DNA from 3 places in the Serratia sp. Sp408 genome. Region 3 is predicted to be linked to each of the others. Evidence: predicted binding sites of a transcription regulator. Region 3 holds the regulator's gene; each other region holds the start of a gene.
The links. The regulator Fur, encoded in region 3, represses iron uptake genes when iron is present. The targets are predictions, from matches to a motif close to ATAATAATGAGAACNACTATCAA.
Positions count from the first base shown of each region.

Region 1: the regulator Fur is predicted to act here: its motif matches at 3,210-3,232, upstream of AC2AXP_RS04195 (siderophore-interacting protein).
Region 2: the regulator Fur is predicted to act here: its motif matches at 1,977-1,999, upstream of sodA (superoxide dismutase [Mn]).

Region 1 covers NZ_JBXUFT010000001.1:889,132-893,691, forward strand. The annotation lists gene lpxO (lipid A hydroxylase LpxO) at 1-892, shown strand, start outside; gene chaA (sodium-potassium/proton antiporter ChaA) at 936-2,036, opposite strand; gene AC2AXP_RS04195 (siderophore-interacting protein) at 2,347-3,165, opposite strand; gene chaB (putative cation transport regulator ChaB) at 3,295-3,522, shown strand; gene AC2AXP_RS04205 (gamma-glutamylcyclotransferase) at 3,818-4,513, shown strand.
Region 2 covers NZ_JBXUFT010000003.1:239,292-243,851, reverse strand. The annotation lists gene AC2AXP_RS13540 (class I SAM-dependent methyltransferase) at 1-352, opposite strand, end outside; gene yiiM (6-hydroxyaminopurine reductase) at 374-1,045, opposite strand; gene sodA (superoxide dismutase [Mn]) at 1,278-1,898, opposite strand; gene fdhD (formate dehydrogenase accessory sulfurtransferase FdhD) at 2,026-2,844, opposite strand; gene fdnG (formate dehydrogenase-N subunit alpha) at 3,013-4,560, shown strand, end outside.
Region 3 covers NZ_JBXUFT010000001.1:340,836-345,395, forward strand. The annotation lists gene AC2AXP_RS01670 (beta-N-acetylhexosaminidase) at 1-1,567, shown strand, start outside; gene fur (ferric iron uptake transcriptional regulator) at 1,768-2,214, opposite strand; gene fldA (flavodoxin FldA) at 2,539-3,078, opposite strand; gene ybfE (LexA regulated protein) at 3,308-3,595, opposite strand; gene ybfF (esterase) at 3,846-4,560, opposite strand, start outside.

The DNA.
Region 1 (4,560 bases), 550 kb from region 3:
CATTCTGATTTTATTTATTTTATGCGTTGTTTATGTTCATTATCGCGGACGGGTACGCTATGGTTTTTGGCGCCAGCTTGCCGATCATTCAACCTTCACCGCGCCGCTGAACGTTTTTATGTATCTGTTTTCTCGCGCGCCAACCACGCCGTACCTGTCCGTGGCGCAGTTTCCCGAACTGGCGGTGTTGCAAGAGCATTGGCAGACTATTCGCGCAGAAGGGCAGCAACTATTGGCGATACAGCAGATCAAGGCGTCTGACCAGTATAACGATGCGGGTTTCAATTCGTTTTTCAAAACCGGCTGGAAACGTTTTTATCTGAAATGGTATGAAGATAGCCATCCGTCGGCGATGACGCTGTGCCCGCAGACCACCGCGTTGCTGCGTGGCCTGCCGTCGGTGAAGGCGGCGATGTTCGCCGAATTGCCGGACGGCAGTCGCTTGCCGCGTCACCGCGATCCCTATGCCGGTTCGTTGCGTTACCATCTGGGGCTGATTACCCCCAACGACGATCGCTGTTTTATTGAAGTCGATGGTGAGCGGTATAGCTGGCGCGACGGCGAAGGGGTGATGTTCGACGAAACCTATTTGCACTACGCGGAAAATACCAGCGGCCAAAACCGTCTGATACTGTTTTGTGATATTGAACGGCCAATGCGCTATCGCTGGACGCAGTGGGTTAACCATTGGTTGGGTCGTAACCTGATGAGTGCCGCCACGGCACCCAACGAACAGGGCGATCGCACCGGCGGCGTCAATAAGATATTTAAATACATTTACGCCATTCGCAAGGTTGGCAAACGTCTTAAAGCGTGGAACAAGACGCTGTATTACATCATTAAATGGCTATTGTTTGGTGGCATTGCTGCCGGGATCTTCTTCGCGTTGTGATAGCGGGGCGCAGCGCGTGCGCCCACACAGCCTCGGTTGAGCGTCAGGCGAAGATGGTCATCATATAGGCGGCGAACAGCGCCAGGTGCGCAGTGCCGTTCAGTACGTTGGTACGACCGGTGGAAAACGAAATCTGGCACAGGATCAGCACCGTCAGCATTACCACCATATGCGGCGGTTGCAGGCCGAAAATCAGCGTCTGGCCAGTCAGGGTGGCGATAATGGTCACCGCCGGTACGGTGAGGGAAATGGTTGCCAGCACCGAGCCAAAGAACAGATTCATGGCGCGTTGTACCTGGTTGTTGAGCACTGCGCGCAGGGCACCGAGACCTTCCGGCGACAGGATCAGCAACGCCACCAGGAAGCCGGTGAACTGCGTTGGCGCGTTCAGTTTGTTCAGCAGTCCTTCCAGCGGTCCGGCGTTGAATTTGGTCACTGCGATAACCGCCACCAGATGCACGATCAGCCAACTGGCATGCCACAGGCTGCTATGCGAAGAGGGTTTGCCGTGGTGCGGGTCGCCATCGTCGTCTTCATGCTCATAAACAAACAGACTCTGGTGCGTTTTGGTCTGAATCAGCAGGAAAACGCCGTACATGGCAGCTGAAATCATCGCCACCAGCAGCGATTGGCCAATGCTGAAATTGCCGCCAGGCAAGGCGCTCGGCAGTACCAGCACGATCACCGCCAGTGGGAAAATGGCCATCAGATACTGTTTGATACCGCCCAGATTGACGTATTGGGTCGCGAACTTTCTGCCACCCAGCAGCAGGGCAACGCCCACCAGGCCGGCGGTGACGATCATGATGATGGAATACAGCGTGTCGCGCATCAGCGCCGGTGCGGCGTCGCCGGTGGCCATCAGCGCGGAAATCAGGCTGACTTCAAGGATCACGACCGACAGACTGAGGATCAGCGAGCCGTAGGGTTCACCCAGCCGGTGGGCCAGCACGTCGGCATGGCGCACTACGCTGAATGCGCTGCTCAGGATACCGACCAGCGCCAGAACGTTGATGGCGACGATCAGCGGGAAATTGCTGGTGCTGCTCCACATGTTTAAAACGACCAGAGCGGCAATCGGGAACAGCAGGGAATATTCACTGTGGCGTGATTTTGAGCGGCCTGGGTCGTGTTGCGACTTCATTTTGGTATATCTCCTTTCTTTAACTGCAGGCTCCCGGCCGCGCCGATCGCCTGCACCGCCGGCGATGTTGCGTATCCAGAAAGTACTTCATAATAGAACACATCCGGCGGGCTGCGTGTTGTGGTGTTGTGAAATTCTGATTTTACTGGCTAAGCCGGTGCGGCTTTATGCGATCAGGGTAACAAAAAAACCGCCATTAAGGCGGTTTTATTTACTTACTTTTACGCAACTAATGAGTTTTATTTTATCTGTACGGTAAAAAGCATGGCAAACTCTGCATGCTATTGGTAGTTAAAGGAGATTATCTTGCTTAGTCATCAATGTTATCCATTATTTCATGGCGTTTTTCATGATATCCCTCTTCATTTAACCCTTCACGCCAGTAAGGAACCGCATACAGCTGATTACGCTCGCACTGGCGTTCGCGGCGCAGGTAGCGGCGCAGTTCGACCACCAGTCGGTCTTCGCCGGCCAGCCAGAAATGTGTCGCGCTCTCTGGCTGTGGCAGCGCGCAGAACTGGCTAATTAATTCGGCGGTTTTGTCGGTGCCGCCGATAATCCAGCTCAGTTCAACACCCGCCGGTTTTTTCAGATCGATCACATCAGCGCTACTGTCGACGCGGATAAACGCATGGCCTTGCGCGCGAGGTGCGAGGTTTTCCAGCAGGGCGGCAATCGCCGGCAGTGAGGAGGGGTCGCCCGCCAGGCAGTAAAAATCAGCCTCCGGCAGCATCGGCTTGGGCCCGCCGGGATTGCTGATACCGATTTTATCGCCGACTTTCGCGGCGCGAGCAAATTGCACCGCCGGGCCCTGGTGATCGTGCAGAGCGAATTCGATGTCTATTTCCTGTGATTCCGGGCGTACCGCGCGCACCGAATAGGTACGTACCAACGGACGGATGGCATCGTCAGCCCATTGTGGACCATTGGGCGTCAGGCGTGGCAAATCCGGCTGCGTTTGTCCCTGGCGTGGCAGGAACACCTTGATATGCGCAGCGGCGGCGTTGGCCGGATAGAACTGTAAATCCTCGGCATGAAAAGTGATGCGACGCAGATGCGGGGTGATGTCTTGCACGCCGGCGACGCTAATCAGATAAGGGGCTCGGTTGCGAGGGGCTTCAGTGGTCACGGTGTTCTCCTGTTGATCTTTTTGCCGCCAGTATATCACGTTGATTGATAATGAGAATCGTTTGCCAATGGAGGGCGCTGGCATGTTCAGCTAAACTTGCCTATTTAACCACCATGCAGGAGGAGAACCATGCCTTACAAAAGCAACAGCGACTTGCCTGACAATGTAAAGAATGTATTACCCGACCATGCGCAGGAAATTTATAAAGAGGCGTTTAATAGCGCATGGGATCAATATAAGGATAAAGATGATCGACGCGGCGATGACTCACGGGAAGAAACGGCGCATAAGGTCGCATGGTCGGCGGTCAAACAAAGTTATCGCAAAGGTGATGACGAGCATTGGCACAAAAAATAATGTGTGGGCGGCACAGGGAGTACCGCCAATAATCTGTCATTACGCCGGACATCAGCCCGCCTGCTACGCATTTTCATGCCGTACTTGTGCATAATTACTATTATTGCCCTCAGGGGAAAATACTTTTGCAGGATAAAGCGCGGGATAGACTTGCTTACTCTCAGAGAAAAGAATAATGTCTTTTCTATCGCGGGTTAAATATTGGACTAATAAAACTCCGTGGCAGAAAATGGTATTTTCAAAGATTCAGTGGCGTAAAGGGTGACTTAATCCGTCGCTCGGGAGGTTGCAGCAGGTGTTAACGCGAGATTTTCTGCGCAATGCAGATTGCAAAACCGCCTTCGGCACGATAGAGGAGTCGCTGTTACTGACACCGGAACAGCGTTTGGCTTCGCTGGAGTGTGCGCTGGCGCGACGTCCGGATAACAGTCCGGTATGGATTTTTGGCTATGGTTCGTTGATGTGGAACCCGGTGTTCGAATCCGAAGAGGTGCGGCCGGCCACGCTGCAAGGCTGGCATCGCGCTTTTTGCCTGCGGTTAACCGCCGGGCGCGGTACGCAATTGCAGCCGGGGCGAATGCTGGCACTGCAAGAGGGCGGGCAGACCACCGGTCTGGCATTCCGTCTGCCGGAAGACAAACTGCGTGAAGAGCTGGAATTATTATGGAAGCGCGAAATGCTCACCGGTTGCTATTTGCCTACCTGGTGCGAGTTGACGTTGGAGAATGGGCAGGTTGTTACCGCACTGGCATTTGTCATGGATCCGCAGCATCCGCTGTTCGAGCAAGACACCAATCATCAGGTGATTGCGCCGCTGATCGCCTGTGCCAGTGGCCCGCTGGGGTCCAACGCCCAGTATCTGTTTGCGCTCGACAACGAGCTGAAGAACCACGGCATGCAAGATGAGCGTATCGGCGAGCTGGTGAATACCGTACGTGAATGGTTGCAGCAAAATGCCACGGGTTCCCGCGGTAAAAGTGCATCAGCCTGACGCAGGCGGTGGCTGCTTGGCTAATCGCCGATTTTTAGTCGCCCACT
Region 2 (4,560 bases), on a different contig from region 3:
CGAACCAGTGGAACGACTGGGCGCAGACCACCGCATCGACGGATTCATCCGCTAGCGGCAGGGCATCGGCGGTGGCCGCCAGCGTTTTTACCTGCGGCAGCGCCGCGGCGAGCCTGTCGAGCATCGGTGCGATCGGCTCGACGGCAATCACCTCTGCCCCGCTATCCAGCAGGCGTGGCGTGAATTTACCGGTACCGGCACCCAGATCGATTACCGTTTTACCGGCCTGCAGGCCGATGTCGTTACGCAGCCAGTCGGCGATCTCCGTCGGGTAGCCCGGCCGCCCCTTGACGTAGTGGTCAGCGTTACTCTGGTAACCGGTGGCTGCGGCGTGGTGAATGGATTGTGTCATATCTTCGCCTGCCATGATGATTCAGCGGCCCAGCAGGCGGCGGTCAAAGTCTTCGATCTTGCCTTCGCTGATACGCAGCAGCAGGGTTTTGCTCCAGCTGGCGGACAGCCCGGCGACCGACAGTAAACGGCGATACTGTTCTTCGTCAAACGGCATGTGCCAGGCGATGCCAATGGCCTCGGCCACCGACACCTCGCTGTTGCGCGTCACCAGCTCCAGCGGACGATCGCTGCTGACCAGCCCGGGGGAAATAACCCGGTATAGCCAGCCGCAGCGGCCACTGTGCTGCATCAGCACCGACAGATCGTCAATAGCGAAATGATAGTTGAGTTTGAAGCACGGCGAGCGCGGCTGGGTCACCTGAATCAATGCCTCGCCCCAGCGGAAGATATCGCCCATAAACACCTGGTGTTCGGTCAGGCCTGCGGTGGACAGGTTTTCGCCGAACGCCGGCGCGCTGAACAGATCGGCCTGCGCCGGGAACTGTTCGCGCCAGTGGGCGTAATGTTCGCGCGGGTAGTGGCACAGCGCGCGATCCGGGCCGCCGTGAAAGCTTTTTTCTGCCTGTTGATCGCCTTCCAGGCCGAGCGGCGTCAGCTTGACGGCGCCGTCCACCTGGCGTTTGGCGATCGCGCTGGGGCGTCCGCCGTCATAGGGTTGGATCTGGCCGATATAAACTTCAGGGTGATGCATAGCGCCTCCGTTTCGCTTACCCGGCGTCCGGCGCTGGGGCTGAAATGCGCTGGCGGTGGGGTAAAGTTGTCAGGAAAACAGCATAGCCTGACTGGCGGTTTTTATGCGCGCCTTTTACGCTCGCCGCGCAAATTTAATCGCCCTGAGCTGGGCAGCATGCGGGGGGTATTCTGGCGAACGCCAGGCAAAAAAATGCCCGCGTTAAGCGGGCATCGACAGGGCGTGGCGCGAATTACTTCTTCGCCGCGAAGCGTGCTGCTGCTTCGTCCCAGTTAACCACGTTCCAGAATGCCTTGATGTAATCAGGACGTTTGTTCTGATACTTCAGGTAGTAAGCGTGTTCCCACACGTCCAGACCGACGATAGGGAAACCGGATGCGCCGGCAACCGCTTCGCCCATCAGCGGGCTGTCCTGGTTAGCGGTGGAAACAACCGCCAGTTTGTCGCCTTTCAGCACCAGCCAGGCCCAACCGGAACCGAAACGGGTTGCAGCGGCTTTTTCGAACTCTTCCTGGAATTTCTCAACGCTGCCGAAGTCGCGCTCGATGGCCGCCTTCAGATCGCCAGACAGGGTGGTGCCGGTTTTCAGGCCTTTCCAGAACAGGCTATGGTTAGCGTGGCCGCCTGCGTTGTTACGCATGAAAGTGCGCTTGTCGGCTGGCACTTTGTCCAGATCCTGGATCAGCTCTTCAACGCTCAGCGAAGCCAGCTCAGGGTATGCTTCCAGCACGGTGTTGGCGTTGTTGACGTAGGTCTGATGGTGTTTGGTGTGATGGATTTCCATCGTCTGCTTGTCAAAGTGCGGTTCCAGTGCGTCGTAAGCGTACGGCAGTGATGGCAGTGAATAACTCATGATCATCGTCTCCAGTGTTGTTGGGCGGCGCAAGGTTGTAAGCACCGCGTAAGCAGTCGGATCATTATAGTTAATTAAATGATATTGAAAATGATTATCAATGCCTGATGATTTGTGTGGTTTTGTTTTAATCAACGATACGCTGCGGATGGCTAAACACCGTGGCGCGGCCGGTGCGGCTGAATCCGACCAGCGTTAGATTGCTGCGTTCGGCGATCTCTACCGCCAAAGAAGTGGCAGCAGAAACAACGAATAAGATTTCCACGCCGCACATGGCGGTTTTTTGTACCATTTCGTAACTGGCGCGGCTGGAGGCCAGTACCGCGCCGTGCTGCCAGCCCTGCCCGGCACGCACGCCGAGCAGTTTGTCGAGCGCTACGTGGCGGCCAATGTCTTCACAGCCGCCCAGCATCTCGCCCTGCGGCGTGATCCAACTGGCGGCGTGGGTACAGCCGGTCAGTTGACCGACCTGTTGCACCTGGCGTAACTGTGCCAGCGCGCGGTCAAGATTGGCCAGCGAGAAGCGCTGACTGAACGGCAGCGGCGGGATGGGGCGATAGATGTCCGCCAACTGTTCGATACCGCACACGCCGCAGCCGGTGCGGCCGGCCAACGCACGACGGCGCTGCTTGAGCTCGGCGAAACGGCGACTGGAAAGCGCGATATCCACTTCCAGTCCGTTACACACCTGATTAATCTCTATACTGTAAATGTCGCGCGGTGACGCGATGATGCCTTCCGACAGCGAGAATCCCAGGGCGAACGCCTCGAGATCCTTGGGAGAACACATCATCACTACGTGCGAAATACCGTTATAGACCAGAGCCACCGGCACTTCTTCTGCCAGCCAGTCCTGTTGGGCAGTAGCCAACTGACCGCGTTGAAATACCGCAGTGCGGCTCACACCTGTGAGCGCGATCGCATTTGTTTGCTGCTCTGGGTCTATATTGTTCACTTTACTGGCACCTGTTTGTAACAACCACAGTTACCGTATGGTAATATGTGGCGGTTGTATCGTTATAAATATAACAACGGTTATTTTAGCGCTTCACGCTTCGGCGGGGAAAGCGCATTCGAAACAATGTGACAATCGCGATAGAGAAAGGAGATCCCCATGCAGGTCAGCAGAAGGCAGTTCTTTAAGATCTGCGCTGGCGGTATGGCAGGAACGACGGTAGCCGCTTTGGGGTTTACCCCGGAACTGGCGCTGGCGGAAACGCGGCAGTACAAACTGTTGCGCGCCCGTGAAACCCGTAATACCTGTACGTATTGTTCCGTCGGCTGCGGGCTGTTGATGTACAGCCTTGGCGATGGCGCCAAAAACGCCAAACAAAGCATTTTCCATATCGAAGGGGATCCGGATCATCCGGTCAACCGCGGCGCGCTTTGCCCGAAAGGCGCAGGTCTGGTGGATTTCATCCACAGCGAAAGCCGACTTGAATACCCCGAATACCGTGCGCCAGGTTCCGACAAATGGCAGCGCATCAGTTGGGATGACGCGTTCACCCGCATCGCCAAACTGATGAAGGAAGACCGTGACGCCAACTTCATCGCCAAAAACGAGCAGGGCGTGACCGTCAACCGCTGGTTGAGCACCGGTATGCTGTGCGCATCGGCATCGAGCAACGAAACCGGTTATTTAACGCAAAAATTTAGTCGCGCTCTCGGCATGCTTGCCGTAGACAACCAGGCGCGTGTCTGACACGGACCAACGGTAGCAAGTCTTGCTCCAACATTTGGTCGCGGTGCGATGACCAACCACTGGGTTGATATCAAGAACGCGAATCTGGTTATCGTCATGGGCGGTAACGCGGCCGAAGCGCATCCGGTGGGTTTCCGCTGGGCGATGGAAGCCAAAATTCATAATAAAGCCAAGCTGATCGTCATCGATCCGCGCTTTACCCGTACGGCATCAGTGGCGGATTTCTATACGCCAATCCGTTCCGGCACCGACATTGCCTTCCTGTCGGGCGTACTGCTGTACCTGATGACCAACGAAAAAATCAACCGCCAATACGTTGAGGCCTACACCAACGCCAGCCTGCTGGTGCGTGACGACTTCAGCTTTGAAGACGGCCTGTTCAGCGGTTACGACGCGGAAAACCGCCGGTACGACAAAACCAGCTGGAACTATCAGCTCGACGAAAACGGCTATGCCAAGCGTGACGTCACGCTGCAGGATCCGCGCTGCGTGTGGAATCTGCTGAAACAGCACGTCAGCCGCTATACGCCAGAGGTGGTGGAAAACATCTGTGGCACGCCGAAGGCGGATTTCCTCCAGGTGTGCGAATACATCGCCGAAACCAGCGTGAATGACAAAACCGCCTCGTTCCTGTACGCCCTTGGCTGGACACAGCACTCGGTCGGCGCACAGAACATCCGTACCATGGCGATGATCCAGCTGTTGCTCGGCAACATGGGTATGGCGGGCGGCGGGGTCAATGCCCTGCGCGGCCACTCCAACATTCAGGGACTGACCGATCTCGGTCTGCTGTCGCAGAGCCTGACCGGCTACATGTCGCTGCCGTCCGACAAACAGACCGATCTGGACAGCTACCTGGCCGCCAACACGCCGAAGGCGCTGCTGCCTGGGCAGGTGAACTACTGGAGCAACTACCCGAAATTCTTTGTCAGCCTGATGAAGAGCTTCTACGGCGACAAG
Region 3 (4,560 bases):
CTATAAGCTGAACAAGTTCCACTTCCACCTGACCGATGATGAAGGCTGGCGCATCGAGATCCCCGGCCTGCCGGAGCTGACCGAGATCGGCGGCCAACGCTGCCATGACCTGAGCGAAACAACCTGCCTGTTGCCGCAGTACGGTCAGGGGCCAGAGGTTTACGGTGGTTTCTTCAGCCGTCAGGACTATATCGACATCATCAAATACGCCCAGGCACGCCAGATTGAAGTGATCCCGGAGGTCGATATGCCGGCGCACGCGCGTGCGGCGGTGATATCCATGGAAGCGCGTTATAAGAAACTGCTTGCCGAAGGTAAGCAAAAAGAGGCCGAGGAGTTCCGTCTGCTGGATCCTACCGACAGCTCCAATACTACCTCGGTGCAATTCTTCAATCGCCAGAGTTATCTGAACCCGTGCCTGGATTCATCAACCCGCTTTGTCGACAAGGTGATCGGTGAAATTGCCCAAATGCATAAGGAAGCCGGTCAACCGCTGAAAACCTGGCACTTTGGCGGCGATGAAGCCAAGAACATCCGTCTGGGCGCCGGTTATACCGACATCAAACAGCCAGAACCGGGCAAAGGCATGCTCGATCTGAGCAAAGAAGACAAACCGTGGGCCAAGTCGCAGGTTTGCCAACAGATGATCAAGCAGGGCAAGGTTGCCGACATGGAACACTTGCCGAGCTACTTCGGTCAGGAAGTCAGCAAACTGGTTAAAGCGCACGGCATCGACAGAATGCAGGCCTGGCAGGATGGCTTGAAGGATGCCAAAGACGCCAAGGCGTTTGCCACGGCGCGCGTTGGCGTCAACTTCTGGGATACCCTGTACTGGGGCGGGTTCGATTCGGTAAATGACTGGGCCAACAAGGGTTACGAAGTGGTGGTTTCCAACCCCGACTACGTCTATCTGGACTTCCCGTATGAGGTCAATCCAAACGAAAGCGGCTATTACTGGGGCACCCGCTTCAGTGATGAGCGCAAAATATTCAGCTTTGCACCGGATAACATGCCGCAGAACGCTGAAACGTCGGTGGATCGCGATGGCAACTATTTCACCGCCAAGAGCGATAAACCGTGGCCGGGCGCCTATGGCCTTTCCGCCCAGCTGTGGAGTGAAGTGGTGCGCACCGATCCGCAAATGGAATATATGATGTTCCCGCGCTCGCTGTCGGTGGCGGAACGAGCCTGGCACCGCGCCAGCTGGGAACAGGACTATAAGGCAGGTCGAGAATACAAGGGCGGGGAAACCCACTTGGTCGATGACAAAAAGTTGCAGCAGGACTGGCTGCGGTTTGCCAACCTGCTGGGGCAGCGCGAGTTGGGCAAGCTGGATAAAGGCGGGGTAAAATACCGCCTGCCGGTGCCAGGTGCGCGGATCGTCAACGGCAAGCTGGAGGCCAATATTGCTTTGCCGGGACTGGCTATCGAGTATTCCACCGACGGTGGCAAACAGTGGCAACGCTATGATGACAGCGCCAAGCCGGCAGTAGCCGGCGAGGTGCAAATTCGCGCGGTCAGCCCTGACGGCAAGCGCTTTAGCCGTGCGGAACCGGTGCAGGCGTAGTGACCAATGCCTCGCTGCGTGTCGGCGGCGGGGCGTTTGGGGTGTGGAGGGGGTAATACCCTGATGAAAGAGGTGGTTTGCCGCTGCATTGTTATCTTTTGTGACATGATTTCCCCGGCGCGTCCGGGGATTTTTTTGCCTGTCTGACAGGCATAAAAAAACCGCCGTCTGGCGGTTCCTTGCTTATTAATGCATCAGCATTATTTTTTGTCGTGCAGCGTATCGTCTTCGCGGCAATCACCGATGGCGCAATGACCGTACAGGTACAGGCTGTGGTTGGTGAGTTTGATGCCGTGCTGTTTGGCAATGTCACGCTGACGCGCTTCGATGGATTCATCGCTGAATTCGATCACTTTGCCGCAGTCCAGGCAAATCAGGTGATCGTGATGGTGCTGCTGAGTCAGTTCGAATACTGATTTGCCGCCTTCGAAATTATGACGGGTGACAATCCCGGCGTCGTCAAATTGGTTCAGTACGCGGTAAACCGTCGCCAGACCAATTTCTTCGCCCATATCAATCAGTTTCTTGTACAAATCTTCCGCACTGACGTGATGGCAAGCCGGATCTTGCAGTACTTCCAGGATTTTGAGTCGCGGAAGCGTGACTTTTAAGCCGGCCTTCTTTAATGCGGTATTGTTGTCAGTCATGCGGATTCAGTCCTGTTACTATGCTAATCAAGTTGAGGCATTTTTGCCTATGGCATCGGTCGGCACAAAGAATTTATTGCGTCTCATTATAGAACCGGTTGACCTAAATGGAAACCGCCGGTTGTTAACAAAGATATATTCGCACCGTTACATGTCACACATGTAACATCTTGATGGGTGGGATAAACCGAACCGCAGTCTACCGTGACGAGGGGGGAAGTTACAATTTTGTAGCTTCTATCGCTTCAATCCGTGATGTCGATAACGGCCCTGCGTTAATCATGCGTCTCGCAGGGCCTTGAACGGCGGGGAAATAACCGCTGCTTAACCTACGATGTCTGCCAGGCTCAGCTCTGCGCTGATTTGCGCCACCCAGCCCTGCACGCGTTCGTCGGTCAGTTCGGGTTGGCGATCTTCGTCAATCGCCAGGCCGATAAAGTGATCGTCGTCTGCCAGACCCTTGGAGGCTTCGAAATGATAGCCTTTGGTTGGCCAGTGGCCGACAATCGCTGCGCCGCGAGGTTCGATGATGTCACGAATGGTCCCCATCGCATCACAGAAATATTCCGCGTAATCTTCCTGATCGCCGCAGCCGAACAGCGCGACCAGTTTGCCATTGAAGTCTATTTCTTCCAGCGTAGGGAAAAAGTCGTCCCAGTCACATTGTGCTTCACCGTAATACCAGGTTGGGATACCGAGCAGCAGAATGTCGAATGCGTCCAGATCTTCTTTGCTGCTTTTGGCAATGTCATGCACCTCAGCCACATCGTCGCCAAAGCTCTGACGAAGAAGTTTTTGGATCATCTTGGCAATGTTTTCGGTATTGCCGGTGTCGCTGCCAAAGAAAATGCCTACGTTAGCCATATCGCGTATAACCTTTAAATTCAATTAATTACAATACTCGACGCCCGGCTTTCGCACCGGTATCGTTTAAAATATCGCCATGGTGAGGAGCCAGCTCCCACCGCTAAACGCGTATCATGCCAGAAATTTGCCCCGGGGTTTTATCGCGTTTATGCGATGCCCGAAGAATAAAATGCGGAGTTGATCCGGCGTCATCCTTAACGCCGCGCCGCGCGTGCGGCTGATAAGATCATTGTTCTGGCTGTTCTTCCGCCAGTTGCGCCAGCAGCATTTGCTCAATGAGCTCGCTGCGACTGATATTACGCTGTTCCGCCAGTTTGTTCAGAGCGTCCACCGCATCCGCGTTGATTTTCAGCTCCACACGCCGCAAACCACGTACTTTATCGCGCCGTAGCTGATTCCGCTTATTGATTCTAAGCTGTTCATCACGGGATAGCGGGTTGGTTTTCGGGCGCCCCGGACGGCGTTCATCTGCGAACAGATCCAGCGTCGTGCGATCCGTTTGTTCTTTTGCCATAGGTAGCGGTACTGCAAGGGAGTTTGCATCAAAAAGCGTTTCACGCTTCCGGACGGTTCGGTTAATACAGTTCAGGTCGATAAAACCTAACCCAAATTTGCCCCCATTCCGGCGTTTTACACCACGCTGGCGACGGCGGCAAAATTATAGCGCGCCATATTACCCCAGCAGATGGAGCAACGACAATGCTTTACTGCGTTGCAAACGCGCTAAGCCGTTATCTTTAGCGCGTTTTTTCGCCAACTGGCCGTCAGGCCTGGTCGATGAAGCGATGAATGGCACGCAGTACCGCATCCGGTTTCTCGGCGTGTACCCAGTGGCCACTGCCAGCCACTTCATACGCCCGTGCCTGCGGGAACTGGCGGGCGATGTCGTCGCGGTAGTCGTTTTTTACGTAAGGCGACAGCCCGCCACGAATAAACAGAATCGGCTGCGGCCAGGCCGGCACCGGTTGCCAGCCAATGATGGTTTCATATTGCTCGATCAGCACCGGCAGGTTGAAACGCCATTCGCCCTGATGGAACGATTTCAGCAGAAACTGAATCACCCCTTCTTCATCCAGCATGGTGCGCATCAGCGCCGCCGCCTGCTGACGCTGAGTCATGCCGGCGGCGCTCACTGCCTGCAAGGCGGCGAAGATTTCATCATGGTGTCGGGTCTGATAAGCCACCGGTGCGATATCGATAACCACCAGTTTGGCAATACGCTCGGGAGCAATCGCCGTCAAGGCCATTGCTGCCTTGCCCCCCATGGAATGGCCGATGACGATGGCACGCTCGATATTCAGGCTGTCCAGCAGCGTAAGCAAATCCTGCGCCATCACCGGATAGCTCATTTCGGCGGCGTGCGGCGAAAGCCCATGGTTGCGTAAGTCGACTTTCACCACCGGATGCTGGCGGTGCAAATCGCGCGCCAGTACGCCGAGGTTGTCAAGGTTGCCGAAAAGCCCGTGTATCAGCACAATC